2 regions of the Pseudoalteromonas sp. SWXJ133 genome follow, and region 1 is predicted to be linked to the other one. Evidence: predicted binding sites of a transcription regulator. Region 1 holds the regulator's gene; the other holds the start of a gene.
The links. Region 1 encodes sigma-54, which starts transcription at its own class of promoters, with help from an activator protein. Its sites were predicted from a motif close to GTTGGCACGNNNNTNGNNT; they were not measured.
Positions count from the first base shown of each region.

Region 2: I6F40_RS12865 (amidase family protein) is a predicted target of sigma-54. The motif match lies at 5,796-5,814, and genes of this name have one in related genera.

Region 1 covers NZ_JADYXJ010000003.1:115,201-122,556, forward strand. The annotation lists gene kdsC (3-deoxy-manno-octulosonate-8-phosphatase KdsC) at 1-249, shown strand, start outside; gene lptC (LPS export ABC transporter periplasmic protein LptC) at 246-800, shown strand; gene lptA (lipopolysaccharide transport periplasmic protein LptA) at 790-1,335, shown strand; gene lptB (LPS export ABC transporter ATP-binding protein) at 1,332-2,057, shown strand; gene I6F40_RS03430 (RNA polymerase factor sigma-54) at 2,127-3,626, shown strand; gene hpf (ribosome hibernation promoting factor) at 3,653-3,940, shown strand; gene ptsN (PTS IIA-like nitrogen regulatory protein PtsN) at 3,945-4,397, shown strand; gene rapZ (RNase adapter RapZ) at 4,416-5,261, shown strand; gene I6F40_RS03450 (HPr family phosphocarrier protein) at 5,304-5,576, shown strand; gene mgtE (magnesium transporter) at 5,707-7,065, shown strand; gene I6F40_RS03460 (protein disulfide oxidoreductase) at 7,118-7,356, shown strand, end outside.
Region 2 covers NZ_JADYXJ010000016.1:81,180-88,535, reverse strand. The annotation lists gene I6F40_RS12885 (allantoate amidohydrolase) at 1-766, opposite strand, end outside; gene I6F40_RS12880 (pyridoxal-phosphate-dependent aminotransferase family protein) at 781-2,010, opposite strand; gene I6F40_RS12875 (sulfite exporter TauE/SafE family protein) at 2,014-2,838, opposite strand; gene I6F40_RS12870 (gamma-glutamyltransferase family protein) at 2,826-4,427, opposite strand; gene I6F40_RS12865 (amidase family protein) at 4,424-5,629, opposite strand; gene I6F40_RS12860 (putative 4-hydroxy-4-methyl-2-oxoglutarate aldolase) at 5,967-6,449, opposite strand; gene I6F40_RS12855 (TetR/AcrR family transcriptional regulator) at 6,453-7,106, opposite strand; gene yddG (aromatic amino acid DMT transporter YddG) at 7,288-7,356, shown strand, end outside.

The DNA.
Region 1 (7,356 bases):
CAAGAGCTAAAAGATAAACTCAACCTTAGTGATGAACAAATTGCTTATATCGGTGATGATGGTCCTGACATGCCCGTTATGGAATTCGTCGGCTTTGCTGTTGCAGTAAATGATGCCCATCCACTTATTAAACGTTTATCACACTATGTAACGCAAATGCCTGGCGGCTTTGGCGCAGTGAGAGAGCTTACCGACCTGCTCATGCTTGAAAATGGTAAAGCATTAACTACACAAGGCACTAGTTCATGAATGCAGCGCGCATAATATTAAGCGTTTTATTCATTAGCTGTATGGTTTGGCTTTGGTACCCTTATTTTACACAAACTAATGTTGCACCTCAGGCTGAGCCTGAAGTTATTGCAAAACCTGACTACATAGCTATTGAACTCAAACAAACAGCCTATGACGAGCAAGGTAAAATTAGCCACAAAGTCACTGCTGCTAAAATGGAGCTATATCAGCAATTAGGTTTTACATTTTTTGAAAAACCCATTTTTACTTTATATAACGAAAAGCAAACGTGGCAAATAAATGCAGACGAAGCAACATTATACGAAGACAAGCAATTAATTTTAGAAGGTAATGTGGTTGCCAAAAACTTAACCGATAACGCCATGATAGACAAAATCAATGCTGATAATATTCAGGTAGATATAAAGCTATTAACAATGCGTTCGGAGCAACCCGTTATCATCACCGGACCCAATTTAAAAATCACTGGTAAAGGCCTAGAAGCCGACTTAAAAACCGAAGTGATAAAACTAATTAACCATACGCGAACCATATATTATGACCAATAAAATATTAAAATCACTTATTATTCCTACACTTATACTAGCGTTTAATAGTAGTGCTGCAGAGCAAAACTCGCAACCTGCTGCAAATCAAATTTCAATAAGCGCCGATAAGCAAGAAGGCCAATTAAAAGCTAACGTGGGTATTTTTGAGAAAAACGTTGAGATTATTCACGGTAATCGCCGAATTACAGCAGACCGCCTCGAAGTACATAAGCGCGATGAACTTGGTGATAACCAGCAACTATTAATTGCCACGGGTAGCCCTGCTCGCTTTGAAGAGAAGCAATCAGATGGCACAACTATGAGCGCCAGTGCAGACGAAGTTCGTTACGATGTATCTAAACGTTTTTTAACGCTCGTTGGTAATGCAGAAGTATCGCAAGCAGGACAAAAAATTAATGCTAAAAGTATTACCTACGATATAGAACAACAGTTAATCAGTGCCGAAAAAGATGAAAACTCAACTGACCGCGTTCACACTATTTTAGTGCCTATCGAAACTAAAAAAAGTAAAAAAGACGATAAAGGTCAGCCATGAGTACATTAAAAGCAGAACTATTAGCAAAGAGCTATAAAGGTCGTGAAGTTGTCAAAAACGTCGGCCTTGAAGTCAAAGCAGGCAGTATTGTTGGTTTACTTGGTCCTAACGGCGCAGGTAAAACCACCACGTTTTATATGATTGTGGGACTTGTACCTAGCGACAAAGGTAAAATTTCTATCGATGATAACGATATTACTCTTTTACCTATGCATAGTCGTGCTAGATTAGGCATTGGCTACTTACCACAAGAGTCTTCAATTTTTAGAAAACTGACTGTTTATCAAAACTTAATGGCAATTTTAGAAACACGCAAAGAGTTAAATAAGCAAGCCCGAGAAGACACGCTCGATAAATTATTAGATGAATTTAGCATACAACACATTCGTGATAGCCAAGGTATGGCATTATCGGGTGGCGAACGTCGCCGCGTGGAAATAGCACGTGCGCTGGCAGCCGATCCTAAATTTATATTATTGGATGAACCATTTGCAGGTGTTGACCCGATTTCGGTATTAGATATAAAGAAAATAATAGAACATCTCAAAAATCGTGGGATTGGTGTATTGATTACCGATCATAACGTAAGAGAAACCCTTGATGTTTGTGAAAAAGCCTACATTGTTTCTCATGGGGAGCTGATTGCATCAGGTACTCCAGAACACGTATTAAATGATAAAACAGTACGCGATGTTTACTTAGGCGAGCAATTTAGGCTGTAACATTTACGCCATGTCTTTAAGCATCTGCTAGTATTAATTATAACAACATAAAAGGATTGTTAGAGATACATGAGGCAATCACTACAGCTGCGCATGGGCCAGCAACTTACAATGACTCCACAGCTGCAACAAGCTATTCGTTTGTTGCAACTCAGTACATTGGATCTCCAGCAAGAAATACAAGAAGCTCTCGACAGCAACCCGCTATTAGAGGTTGAAGAGGCAGATTATTCAGAAGACGCTGCAGGTAAAAACGAGCAAAAAGCTGATACCGATGACATAACTGTTAGCGCATCTGCCGATGATGCTCCAAGCGAATATGAACAAGATAGTGGTGAAGCACTTGCAAAAGACACGCTAAGTGACGACATGGCTATGGATGTTAGCTGGGATGAGTACATGAGTGCCGCCCCTGCAGCATCATCAGGTCCAATGCCTGAAGACGAGTCAATATACCAAGGCGCCTCTACTGAAACGCTCCATGAGTATTTAATGTGGCAGTTACAACTAACGCCATTTAGCCCTACAGACGAAGCTATTGCTATTGCGATTGTAGAAGCCGTCGATGATTCAGGTATTTTAACACTAAGCTGCGAAGAGATTTTAGAAAGCTTTAATCAAGAAAACGAAGATGATAACGAAGTCGAACTTGATGAAATTGAAGCTGTATTAAAACGCATCCAACTGTTTGATCCTGTCGGTATTGCTGCGCGTAGTTTACAAGAGTGTTTGTGTATTCAGCTTAACCAGTTTGACAAAGAAACACCTTACATTAATGAAACAAAAATGATTTTAACCGAGCATATTGATTTATTAGCTGCTCGTGACTATCGTACATTAATGAAGAAAACTAAGCTCAAAGAAGAAGAGCTTAAAGAAGTAATGACATTAATACATACTCTTAGCCCTAAACCTGCAGATACTATTGTAAGAGAAGAATCTGAGTATGTTATTCCTGATGTGTCAGTTAAAAAAATAAAAGGCCGCTGGGTTGTTGAACTAAACCCAGATAGCATGCCTAAAATTCGTGTTAATAGCCAATACGCAGCAATGTCTCGCACTGTAAAATCCAGTGGTGACAGCCAGTTTATTCGCTCGCATTTACAAGAAGCTAAATGGTTTATTAAAAGCTTAGAAAGTAGAAATGACACGCTATTAAAAGTAACCAATTGCATTGTTAAGCAACAACAAGGCTTTTTTGAACACGGCCCTGAAGCCATGAAACCAATGGTTTTAAATGATGTTGCTGAAATGGTAGAAATGCACGAATCAACGATTTCGCGCGTAACAACCCAAAAGTATATGCACACACCCCGTGGTATATTTGAGCTAAAATACTTTTTCTCAAGCCATGTAAGCACCGAAAACGGTGGTGAATGTTCATCTACGGCTATACGTGCTCTTATCCGAAAATTAATCGCTGCAGAAAACTCAGTAAAACCATTGAGTGATAGCAAAATAGCGGATATATTGGCTGAGCAAGGAATTAAAGTAGCGAGACGCACAATCGCAAAATATCGCGAATCTCTGTCTATTCCACCGTCAAATCAACGTAAAAGTTTGATTTAAGACGCTAAACTAAGAGGGTAATGCTTATGCAACTAAACTTAACTGGTCGCCACGTAGAATTAACCGATTCACTAAGAGACTATATTAATACTAAATTTGCGAAGCTAGAAAGACACTCTGATCATATTAATAATGTTCATGTCATTCTCGATGTAGAAAAATTAAACCAAAAAGCAGAAGCCACGATACACGTAAGCGGTGCTGAGCTATTTGCCTCTACAGAACATCAAGATATGTATGCCGCCATTGACTCGTTGATCGACAAGCTCGATCGACAAGTAATTAAACACAAAGAGAAGCTTGCTCGACACTAATATGATGAAATTAAGCTCACTTATATGCCAGGACTGCAGCAAAGCTGCGGTCCTTTTTAATAGCAAAAAAAGAATTTTAGAGTTCATTAGCGAACTTGCTCACGACAAACTTCCGTACCTACCGCAACAAGATATTCTTAATGCTTTAATGAGCAGAGAAAAATTGGGTAGTACAGGTATAGGGCGTGGCATTGCCATTCCTCATGGAAGAATGAGCGGTGCAGAAGAGCCTTTGGCTTTAGTACTCGTTAGCGAAACTCCAATAAATTTTGATGCGATCGATAATCGCCCTGTTGATATTTTCGTCGCACTCATCGTACCAGATGGCGATAACCAGCAGCACTTAAAGACTCTAGCAACCATTGCTGATAAACTAAACAACAAAGATTTTTGTAAACAGTTACGCAGTGCAAAATCAGATACTGAGCTTTACCAAGTTATTGTCAATCAATCATAGTTTTATAAAGGGTGTTAAATGGAGTTAATTATCATAAGCGGCCGTTCTGGTTCTGGAAAGTCGGTTGCTTTACGCGTTGTAGAAGATTTAGGTTATTATTGCGTAGATAATATTCCAGTTAACTTGCTTCCTTCATTAGTTCGCAGTGTGTCTGATAGCTACGATAAAATTGCTGTTAGCATTGATGTGCGTAACATCCCTAAACAACAAGATGAATTTAACGATATTCTTGAATACTTGCCAGGCTTTGCAAACCCTACGTTATTTTATTTAGATAGCGACGATCAAACATTGATCAAACGTTTTTCTGAAACTCGTAGATTACACCCACTATCAATTGACTCGTTGCCTCTTGATTTAGCCATCAAAAAAGAAAAAGAATTACTTGATGTATTAATCACTCGCGCCGACTTTATGATAGACACGACTGATTTGAGTGTTCATCAACTTGCTGAATCTATTCGTGAAAAGATTTTAGGTAAAAAAGATAAGCAACTGATTGTCACGTTTGAATCATTTGGTTTTAAATACGGCATACCAAAAGAAGCCGACTATGTATTTGATGCACGCTTTTTACCAAATCCACATTGGGAACCTGAATTAAAACCTTTAAATGGGTTAGATCAACCCGTTAAAGATTATTTGGCCAATCACAGCATTGTGCAAAAATTCACATGGCAAATTCAAACATTTGTACAAACGTGGTTACCGCACTTAGAGCGAAATAACCGCAGTTATTTAACTATTGCTATTGGGTGTACAGGCGGACAACATCGCTCTGTATATTTAGCGCAAACCATCGGTGAAAGTTTTGCAATGACACATCCCAATGTAAAAATTCGCCATCGCGAACAAGAAAAATAATATAGCGGAATAAGAACCTGTTCAGCTTAGGTAGAGTAAATTATGCATTGTGAAGACACTTTTTTAATAAAAAATAAATTAGGATTACACGCCAGAGCTGCTACCGTGCTTGCCCAGTTGGCAGTGCAGTTTGATGCTACAATTACATTATTTCAAGACGACAAAGAAGCGGCAGGCGATAGCGTACTTGCACTAATGTTACTTGAAAGTAGCCAAGGCAAAGAAGTAAAAGTTGTATGCAAAGGCCCCGATTCTGAGCAAGCTTTGCATGCTGTTGGAGAATTAATAGCACAACGTTTTAATGAACAAGAATAAACAGTTATAAGAATAATACTCGCATTACAAATGCCTCGACTAAAACAGATATATAAAATAAATACGGTTAGTGACGCCAGTTAACTCACCTCTCCCCATAAAGTAACATAAGAATTTATAAAGGACGCCAATGCCTGAAGCTTTTGAACAAGATTACCCGCTACAACAACTAAAGCAGGTGACTAAGTCACTCAATAGTGGTCAATTTGTTCAAGTTAGGCGCATGCTCGCAAAAACAGCTCCTTGTGATACCGCATTATTATTAGAATCATCACCGCATAAAATTCGCCGACTCCTTTGGCAGTTGGTTGATCCTGATGTGCAAGGTGATGTTCTTGAAGAACTATCTGAAGATGTTCGTTTAGGCATTATTGCCCAGATGGAACCTAAGCATATTGCAGCCGCAACAGAAGATATGGGCCACGATGACTTAGGTGAAGTATTACGTAGTCTACCAGACACCGTCTACAAAGACGTTGTTAGCGCGATGGACATTCAAGACCGTGAACGTGCAACACAAGCACTTTCGTATCAAGAGCGCTCTGCAGGCGCGCTAATGAACACCGATACGGTGACCATCCGCCCTGACGTAACACTCGATGTTGTACTTAGGTATATTAGGCTACGTGGCGAGTTACCAGAAGGTACCGATGATTTATACGTTGTTGATAAGCATAACTGCTTTATAGGCGCTTTATCGCTGAGTACATTATTAACTAACCCGCCAGAAAAAATTGTTCGCGATTTAATGGATGAAGATTGTGAATCCATTCCAATCTCAATGGATGAAAGTGAAGTCGCGCAATTATTTGAACGTCATAATTGGATATCGGCACCCGTAGTTGATGATAACGATCAGCTCCTTGGTCGTGTCACTATCGATGACATCGTTGACGTAATCCGAGAAGATGCTGAGCATAGTTTATTGGGCTTAGCCGGTCTTGATGATGAAGAGGATACATTCGCTCCTGTACTAAAAAGCTCTAAAAAACGCTCAGTTTGGTTAGGTGTCAACTTACTAACTGCACTTGCAGCTGCTTTTGTAGCTAGCTTTTTTGAAGGCACTTTAGATGTTTTACCTATTTTAGCTGTACTTAACGGTATTGTTCCTTCAATGGGCGGTGTTGCAGGTAGCCAATCGCTAACTCTCGTTATTCGTGGTATTGCAGTAGGTCATATTAATCAAACTAACCAACGCTTTTTAATGATGAAGGAGCTTGCTATTGGCGCGTTAAACGGTGTTTTGTGGTCGTTGTTAATTGCAGGTGTTATTGCACTATGGCAATGGGACTTTATGCTTGGTGGCGTACTTGCCTTTGCTATGTTTATGAATCTGGTTGTGGCCGGCGTTGCTGGTGCGAGTATCCCTATTATTCTTAAAAAGATGAATATAGATCCCGCTCTTGCAGGTAGTGTAGTTTTAACTACAATTACAGATATTGTGGGTATATTCGCCTTTTTAGGCACCGCAACATGGCTGCTGATATAAGTTTAAAATGTAAATTTTTGAAGTTAACATATTTAGAGAAAAATCAGCCATTATGACAACTAATACCAAAAATAAAAAAGACACACCTAAAAAAGCGCCAAAACAAAAAGGCCTATCAATATTAAAGAGTGTGTTGATATATGGTTTCATATTTTTCGTAATTTATAACGCTGTAAATTGGTGGCGACAACCTGTTATGCCAGCAAATCCTCAATTACAATTAATAGATTATAAAGGGCAAAACATTGATTTAGCAGCAATGAGCCAAGATAAACCAACACTTGTCTATTT
Region 2 (7,356 bases), on a different contig from region 1:
CTGCTAACGAATCCTGACGTAAATTCATAGGCGTTGTACCCGCATGACCGCTTTGCCCTGTTAGGGTAAGCATAGCGCGTTTAGCACCTGCGATTGCAGTTACTACGCCTAACGCCTGATTAACCGATTCGAGTACAGGGCCTTGTTCAATATGAGTTTCCCAGTAAGCTAGTAATTCGTTTTTGTTTAGTGCGGCCTTTGCGTAGTCGTTAGGGTTTAAGCCAAAGTCGAGCATGGCTTGGCGCATAGTTATGCCGTTTGTGTCTTCAATGTTTAGCCACTGTGGGTCAAATTCGTTAGCGAGGGCTTTTGAGCCAATTAAAGTTGTGGCAAAGCGGGTGCCTTCTTCATCGCAAAAGCCCACTACATCTAAATGAAAGGGCAGGTCGAGCTTTAACTTATTTGCAAGCGCTGCAATTTCTATCCCCAGTAGTACACCTAAAATACCATCAAACGCACCTGCGTTTGGTACGGTGTCGAGGTGCGATCCTATAATTAAACGTTTAGCATGTGGGTTTGATGATTTTAGTCGTCCCCAAAGGTTGCCCACTTCGTCTTGCCACGATTGCATGCCAGCCTCAACCATCCACGATGCAGTAACGGTGTTACACTCTTTGTGCTCTTTTGATAAGTACACACGGTGAATGCCACCTTGCATTTGCGATAGTGTGCTGAGGGTTTTACAGCGAGATAAAGCGCGTGTTGCGTATTCATCAGCAAGTTCTTTGTTTAACAAAGGCTTTAAAAGGGGGCTTACAATCGTCATGCTAAATCCTTTTTTTATTTATAGTGAGTGAGGGCGGCAATGGCGGCTTCGCCTTTAGGACCTTTGTAACCGTTGGTATGCAAACAAGCGTCTAGGCTTGCAAGTGTTTGTAGTACGGTATCTTTTCGGGCGTTGTAGCCCATAGTGCCAATACGCCAAATTTTGCCATGAAGTGGTCCAAACGAGGTGCCAATTTCTATTCCAAAATCGGTTAGCATTTGCCCGCGTACGTGATCGGCATTAATGCCCTCGGGTATATAAACACCCAGTACGTTGTTCATTTTATGCGTTAAATCGCCAAATACGTTTAAGCCCAGTGCTTGAATGCCGGTTAGCATGGCATCGCCATGTAATTTGTGGCGCGCTACGCAGTTATCTACGCCTTCTTCAATTACTATGCGGGCGCATTCTGAGGCGCAGTAAAGCATGCTGGTGGCTTCGGTATGATGATTTAGGCGCTCCTCTCCCCAGTAATTCATGATCATACCTAAATCAAAATAGTTAGAGCGCACAAAGGGCTCTGTGCCGTCGATATGATCGGCTGTGCGAATGCCTGCTTCTACCTTTTTACGTTTTTGGATCCACTCGGCGCATTTGTCGCTTAGTGTTAATGGCGCAGACCCAGAAGGACCGCCTAAACACTTTTGTAGACCGACAGAAAGTGCATCGAGCTTCCATTCGTCGGCAGGAAGTTCGTTACCCACAATAGATGCGGTGGCATCGCAATAAAATAGTACATCGTGCTTTTGGCAAATATCGCCAATATGCTCAAGAGGTTGGTTCATGGTGGTGGATGTATCGCCTTGTACCATGGCAAGCACATGGGGTTTTACATCAACAATGGCTTTTTCGATTTGTTCTGGCGTAAACACTTCGCCCCACTGTACTTCTATTGTGTGCACCTTTGCGCCAACGCGTTCTGCTATTTCAGCAAGTAGGTGGCCAAAGCGCCCCATAATTGGCACCAATACTTTATCGCCTGGGCGTAAAATTGAGCATAATACGGCTTCAATCCCTGCGCGCGATGTGCCATCTATTAGCATGGTCCATTCGTTTTTGGTTTTAAAAATTTCGCGGTAACGCGCCATGGTTTCGTTCATAAAACCGGTCATTACTGGGTCGTATTGGCCTATAAGCTGCGCCGACATAGCACGTAAAACACGAGGATCTGCATTAATAGGGCCAGGGCCCATTAATAAACGCTGTGGTGGGTTTAAGGTTTGAACTTGCGTGTTATTAAACATATTTTAGGCTCCCAGAGTCTGAATGAGCATGCGAATGCCGGTTATCATTAAGACAACGGCAAAAGCGCGTTTTAGTTGTTTTTGATCCAGCTTGCTACCAATTTTTACGCCAATAGGTGCAAATAAAATAGTCAGCGGAATAATAAGAAAAAAGGCAGGGAGGTTAACCAACCCCCACGTACCTAGGGGAGCATCGGTTGGCGTTGTGCCAATACTTAATAAGGTAATAACACCTGGTAGCGCAATCAATAAACCAAAAACGGCCGCAGTACCTACTGCAACATGGGCGCGTACATTAAATGCGTTTAGCATAGGTACGCCAATAGTACCGCCACCTATGCCAATCATTACCGACAAACCACCTACAATACTTGCCATAACGCCTTGACCAAATTTACCTGGTAGTTGTTTTACAAGCGCAGGTGCGCCGGCTCTAAATAACATGTTTAAACTGACTAAAATAGCAATGCAGGCAAACATGAGCACTAATGCGTTACCGCGAACGGTATGAGCAATAATACTACCGACTACCGCCATAACTAATATAAACGGTGCCCAGTATTTTATTAGCGCAAGGTCAATATTTCCTTTGCTATGATGCGATCGAATAGATGAAAGCGAAGTAGGTACTATGGTTGCAAGTGATGTAGCGGTGGCTATCATCATTGCTGACTCTGGGCTTACGCCAAAACCTTGCAGTAAAAAATACAGCACAGGTACGATAACAATACCGCCGCCTACACCAAAAAGTCCTGCTAAAATTCCGGCAAAAATACCGGTTGCTATTAAGGCCGCTACTATTGGCCATTGGTTTATTATTTCTGACATTGTGTTCCTGCTGTGGTTACTGTTGCACGTCCATCTGAACGAGGATCTGTTGCAGCTTCAAGGCTTGTAGGTGTATCTAAAATAGCCCCAGCGTGCCCCATCATTTCGTTATTATTATCAACGCTTACCCAATCGTGGTCACGTTGATTTAATTCATGTTCTATATGAAAAACTAACCCTTTTTCAATTTTTAAATTTGTACTTGTATCGCCCCATGTGCGTCCAAGTAACCAACGAGGGTCGCTAATCGCTTGTTTTATTGATTTATTTCGCCATGCGTAGCCTGCAAAAACAGCGGCTTGGGTTTGTGGTTGCCCTTCACCGCCCATTGTTCCGTAAGCAAGTCGACGACCATCGCTAAACTTTGCCATTGCTGGATTAAGTGTATGAGCCGGCTTTTTATTTGGCGCAAGGGCGTTAATATTGTTACTCGCATCAATATCTTCATTGTTTAAACTAAAGCTTAAACCTCGGTTATTCCACACAAAGCCGCCTTCGCTCATTAGTATTCCGCTGCCAAATTCCCAGTAAATACTTTGAATAAAGCTGACTAATTGCCCGTTTTTATCTTTTGCTGCCATCCACACGGTATCGCCAGGCTCTGCGTTAAATGGCCATTGTTTGGCTTTACTCATATCAATATTGTTAGCAAGTTGGCTTAAGCGATCATCAGTTAGTGCTTTTTTATAATCATTCCCTAATACTTCAGGATCAGCCCAAAGGGTAGGGCGATGGGTAAAGCTTTGTTTAGTTGCCTCAACAATTAAATGTGTCCAGTCGGCATCGGTTTTAGCTAAATGCTTTACCTTATTTACGGCACCAATTATTTGTAGTGAATGCACGCCTTGTGTTGGCGCGGGTAAGTTGTAGCAATCAATACCACTGAGGTTTGCATTTAGCGCAGTAACTACCCCGGCTTTAGTATTTGCAATGTCATCTGCGGTGATTGAGCTGCCTGCTTTTGCTAAGTCGGCGGCAAATGAGTTGGCAAGTGCGCCTTCATAAAATGCGTTTAAACCATGTTTTGCTAAGTATTCAAACGTTGCTGCAAGTTTAGGGTTTTTAAAATGTTGACCTGCTTGCAAGGGGTTACCATTGGGTATGTAGAGGTTTTTAAACGCGTCATTAGTATTGTTAACAGCGGCTAGCTTTTCGCAGCCTGCTTGCAAGCTTTTTGTTACGGTAAAACCCTCGCGCGCAAGCTCAATAGCGGGTGCTAAAATTTTTGACAGTGGTAGTGCTGCGTGCTCATCTAGTTCAAGCGCTTTTTGCCAGCCGCGTATTGTGCCCGCTTGAGTAAGTGCACTTAATCCGCCGCGCTCTGGTATTTGCGTGAGCGTGTTATACGCCGTTGTATTAGTTGCTGCGCGGCCGCAGGCGTCAATAGCGGTGGGCGTTTTTTGGTTTGGGTTATCGATAAGCCAAAAGCTATCGCCACCAATTGAGTTCATATGTGGATATACAACGCTAATCGCAGCGGCAGCCGCTACCATAGCCTCGGTAGCTGTACCGCCTTGTTTTAGTATATTTATACCCGCCTCTGTTGCCGAAAAATGAGACGCGGTAAATGCAATATTGTGTGTGGTCATGTCGGTGTGTCCTGTTTAAAGTGTGCAGCTAGGTGCTTAACGCAAGCAAGTAAGCTTTTATCGTTACCGTGGCTCATCATTAATGAAAAACCATACGGATGATCATTTGCTAAATCAGCCAGCGGTAAATGCACTTGCGCTGAGCCACTAAGGCCCGCAATTGCCGAAAGCGTAATAATTTGCATGCGTAAGGCGCTTGTGTCGGCGCCTAATTTAGGTGCGGTTGTGGGTGTGGTGGGTAAAAATAAGCAGCTGTGTTTGTTTAGGTTTTTAGCGACTATTGTTTGCCACTCGTGCTGTATTTTTAACGCCTCTTGTTCTTCTTGCTCGGTTAAAGCCAGTGCCATTTTAAAACGAGCCGCAATTGCTGGCGCAAAATGAGAAAGCTGATCTGGGAGTTCAAGCCAGTCTCGGTGCGTTTTAGCAATCGCACGACCTTGTAATATTCTAAAGGTATCGGCAAGCTCACTTAGCAGGTTGCTTTTGGGGAGCTTAAAATCGATATGATGATTAAAATAAGGTTTGGTTTTCTCTAAAAGCTTACCCAGTGGTGCTTGTAAAGAGGGGTCAACGAGTTCAAATAACGGCTCACAAATAACTAAGGTATCAACGTTATTAATAGCCTGATTTGGTAACAGCACATTACCTACATCGCTTAATAGCTCGGCGCTTTGGGTAAGCCAACCTATGGTATCAAAAGGGGGAGCCAACGGTATTAGGTCGTCTTTTTCAATCACGTTATGGCTTGGCCTTATGCCATATAAACCACAATAGCTGGCGGGTATCCTAATTGAGCCGCCAGTGTCGGTGCCTAAGCCAATATCAGCTAAGTTAGCAGCAACTGCAGCAGCAGACCCCATACTCGAACCACCGCAAGCATGCCCTTTTAATTTAGGGTTTTGAGCAGCGCCATAGTGAATGTTATTTCCCTCTAGGCTGTACGCCAGCTCATCGGTATGGGTAAAGCTTGTAAAATTACAGCCTTCACTCATTAATTTGTTTATGGCGCTGGATGTTTGCTGTGCCGGTTTAGCTGTTTTAAGCCAGTGTGGGTTACCAGCGCTGTTACGCTCGCCTTTAATAGCAAATACATCTTTTACCACAAGGCGCTTATTAATAAGTGTGCCTTGGTAATGTGTTTGCCATGCTTTAGGACCATGGTCACAAAAAATACCGGGCGTATTATTATTTTTGGTACTCATATCACCACTCGTTATAAAAAATCTGACCAAGCAGTCCAGATTTAGGGTGATTAAAAAGACAGATTAATTTTTATTATTTTTCAGCCCACTGCGTAACATCTTGTTTTTATTTTACAGAGCCTGATCCGCTTTTTAATCGGTTAGCTTATTATATTGTTTAAAACCTAAGCAAGAGGAATGCCACAAATTAAAATCCTGTCCAATTGGTCAGGTTTTGGTGGGTTGTATGAGATTTATAAATGTGGGCTATAAAAATAGTGACACTAAAATGAGTTAAAACAAACCAACTTGGTGCGAAGGTGCACCAAGTTGGTCTTTATTTATATGATTTTGAGTGCTAAATAAGGGGCGTTTTACTGATGATTAAACCGTTAATATCGGCGTAAACCCAATCGTTAGGTTCTATGGTGGTGCTAAGCATGGTAATAGCTTGGTTTTTATCACCAAAGCCGCGCTTTAAGGTACTACGCGGTGTAGAGCCTAGCGCCATTACAGGTAAGTTCATCGTGGCGAGTATTTCTATATCTCGGCAACAGCCATTTATTATTACGCCTTCCCAGCCATTACTTAAGGCACGCTCAGCCATAATATCGCCTATAAACGCAAAGCGTTTGCTCGCAAACCCGTTTATAACTAATACTTTACCTTCACCATTTTCATGCAATATATCGGCGGCAAAAGAGTTGTCTTCTGGGCAGGTAACGGTAACTACTTTGCCATAAAACGTGGTTTTTTTACCAAAGTGGTAAAGGCCGCTGTCTGCTACTTGTACGTTATCGCGATGATCGTCAAATAAATCGGGTGTAGTAAAGGGTGTCATGGGTTAAGTCTCACTTTGCTCAGGTATTTTAAGACCAATACCTTTTAAAATTATGTGGGCAATTGATTGCGTAATCTGTGCCACATCGGTTTCGTCGTACTCTAATTTGTTCATTACGAGTAAAACCTCAGCCTGAAAGTCGGCGTAATATTGCGTGGTAGACCAAATAGTAAAGAGCAAATGGTAGGGATCAACCTTATCCATTTTATCTGCGTCCATCCATGCTTGAAGTACATCAACCTTTTGTTTAACCCAAGGGCGGGTATTGGTTCTAAAGTAGTTTTGTAAATAAGGTGCACCGCGCAGTATTTCACTGGCAAATAAGCGAGATTGCATTGGCTGATTTACGGCGAGTATTACTTTGCTTTTAATATAGTTATAAAGCACGGTAGCTGGATCGTCGTTAATTGTGACGTTATCGAGGCCCAAGTTCCAATTAGCTATTATGCGGTCGATCACAGACTCATACAGACCATCTTTACTTTTAAAGTAATACAAAATATTGGCTTTTGGCACCTGTGCTTCTTTAGCAACCATGCTCATACTTGCTCCGTCGTAACCTAATTGCGAAAACAATTGCTCGGCGGCATTTAGAATTAGTTTTTGGTTTTTCTCGCGTGTAACTTCTTTTTTATTTGGTTTTATTTGTGTGGTCATTATAGAGTTTGCGTGTTTAACGTATTGATTGATTGTAGCTTTACTGACCAAAAGGTCAATTACTAAAAAGGGTGAATGTTAAAAACAGGCGAGAGGTTTAAGCTATTAACTTTAATTGTTTAATTAAATAATTACTGTTAGTTTAGTTTCAAATTTACGAGTAGTACTTTTGGATTGGCAAATGGATTTTATAAGCAAAAATAAATATACACTGTATGGAGTCGCTGCAATATTACTGTGGAGTTGCTTA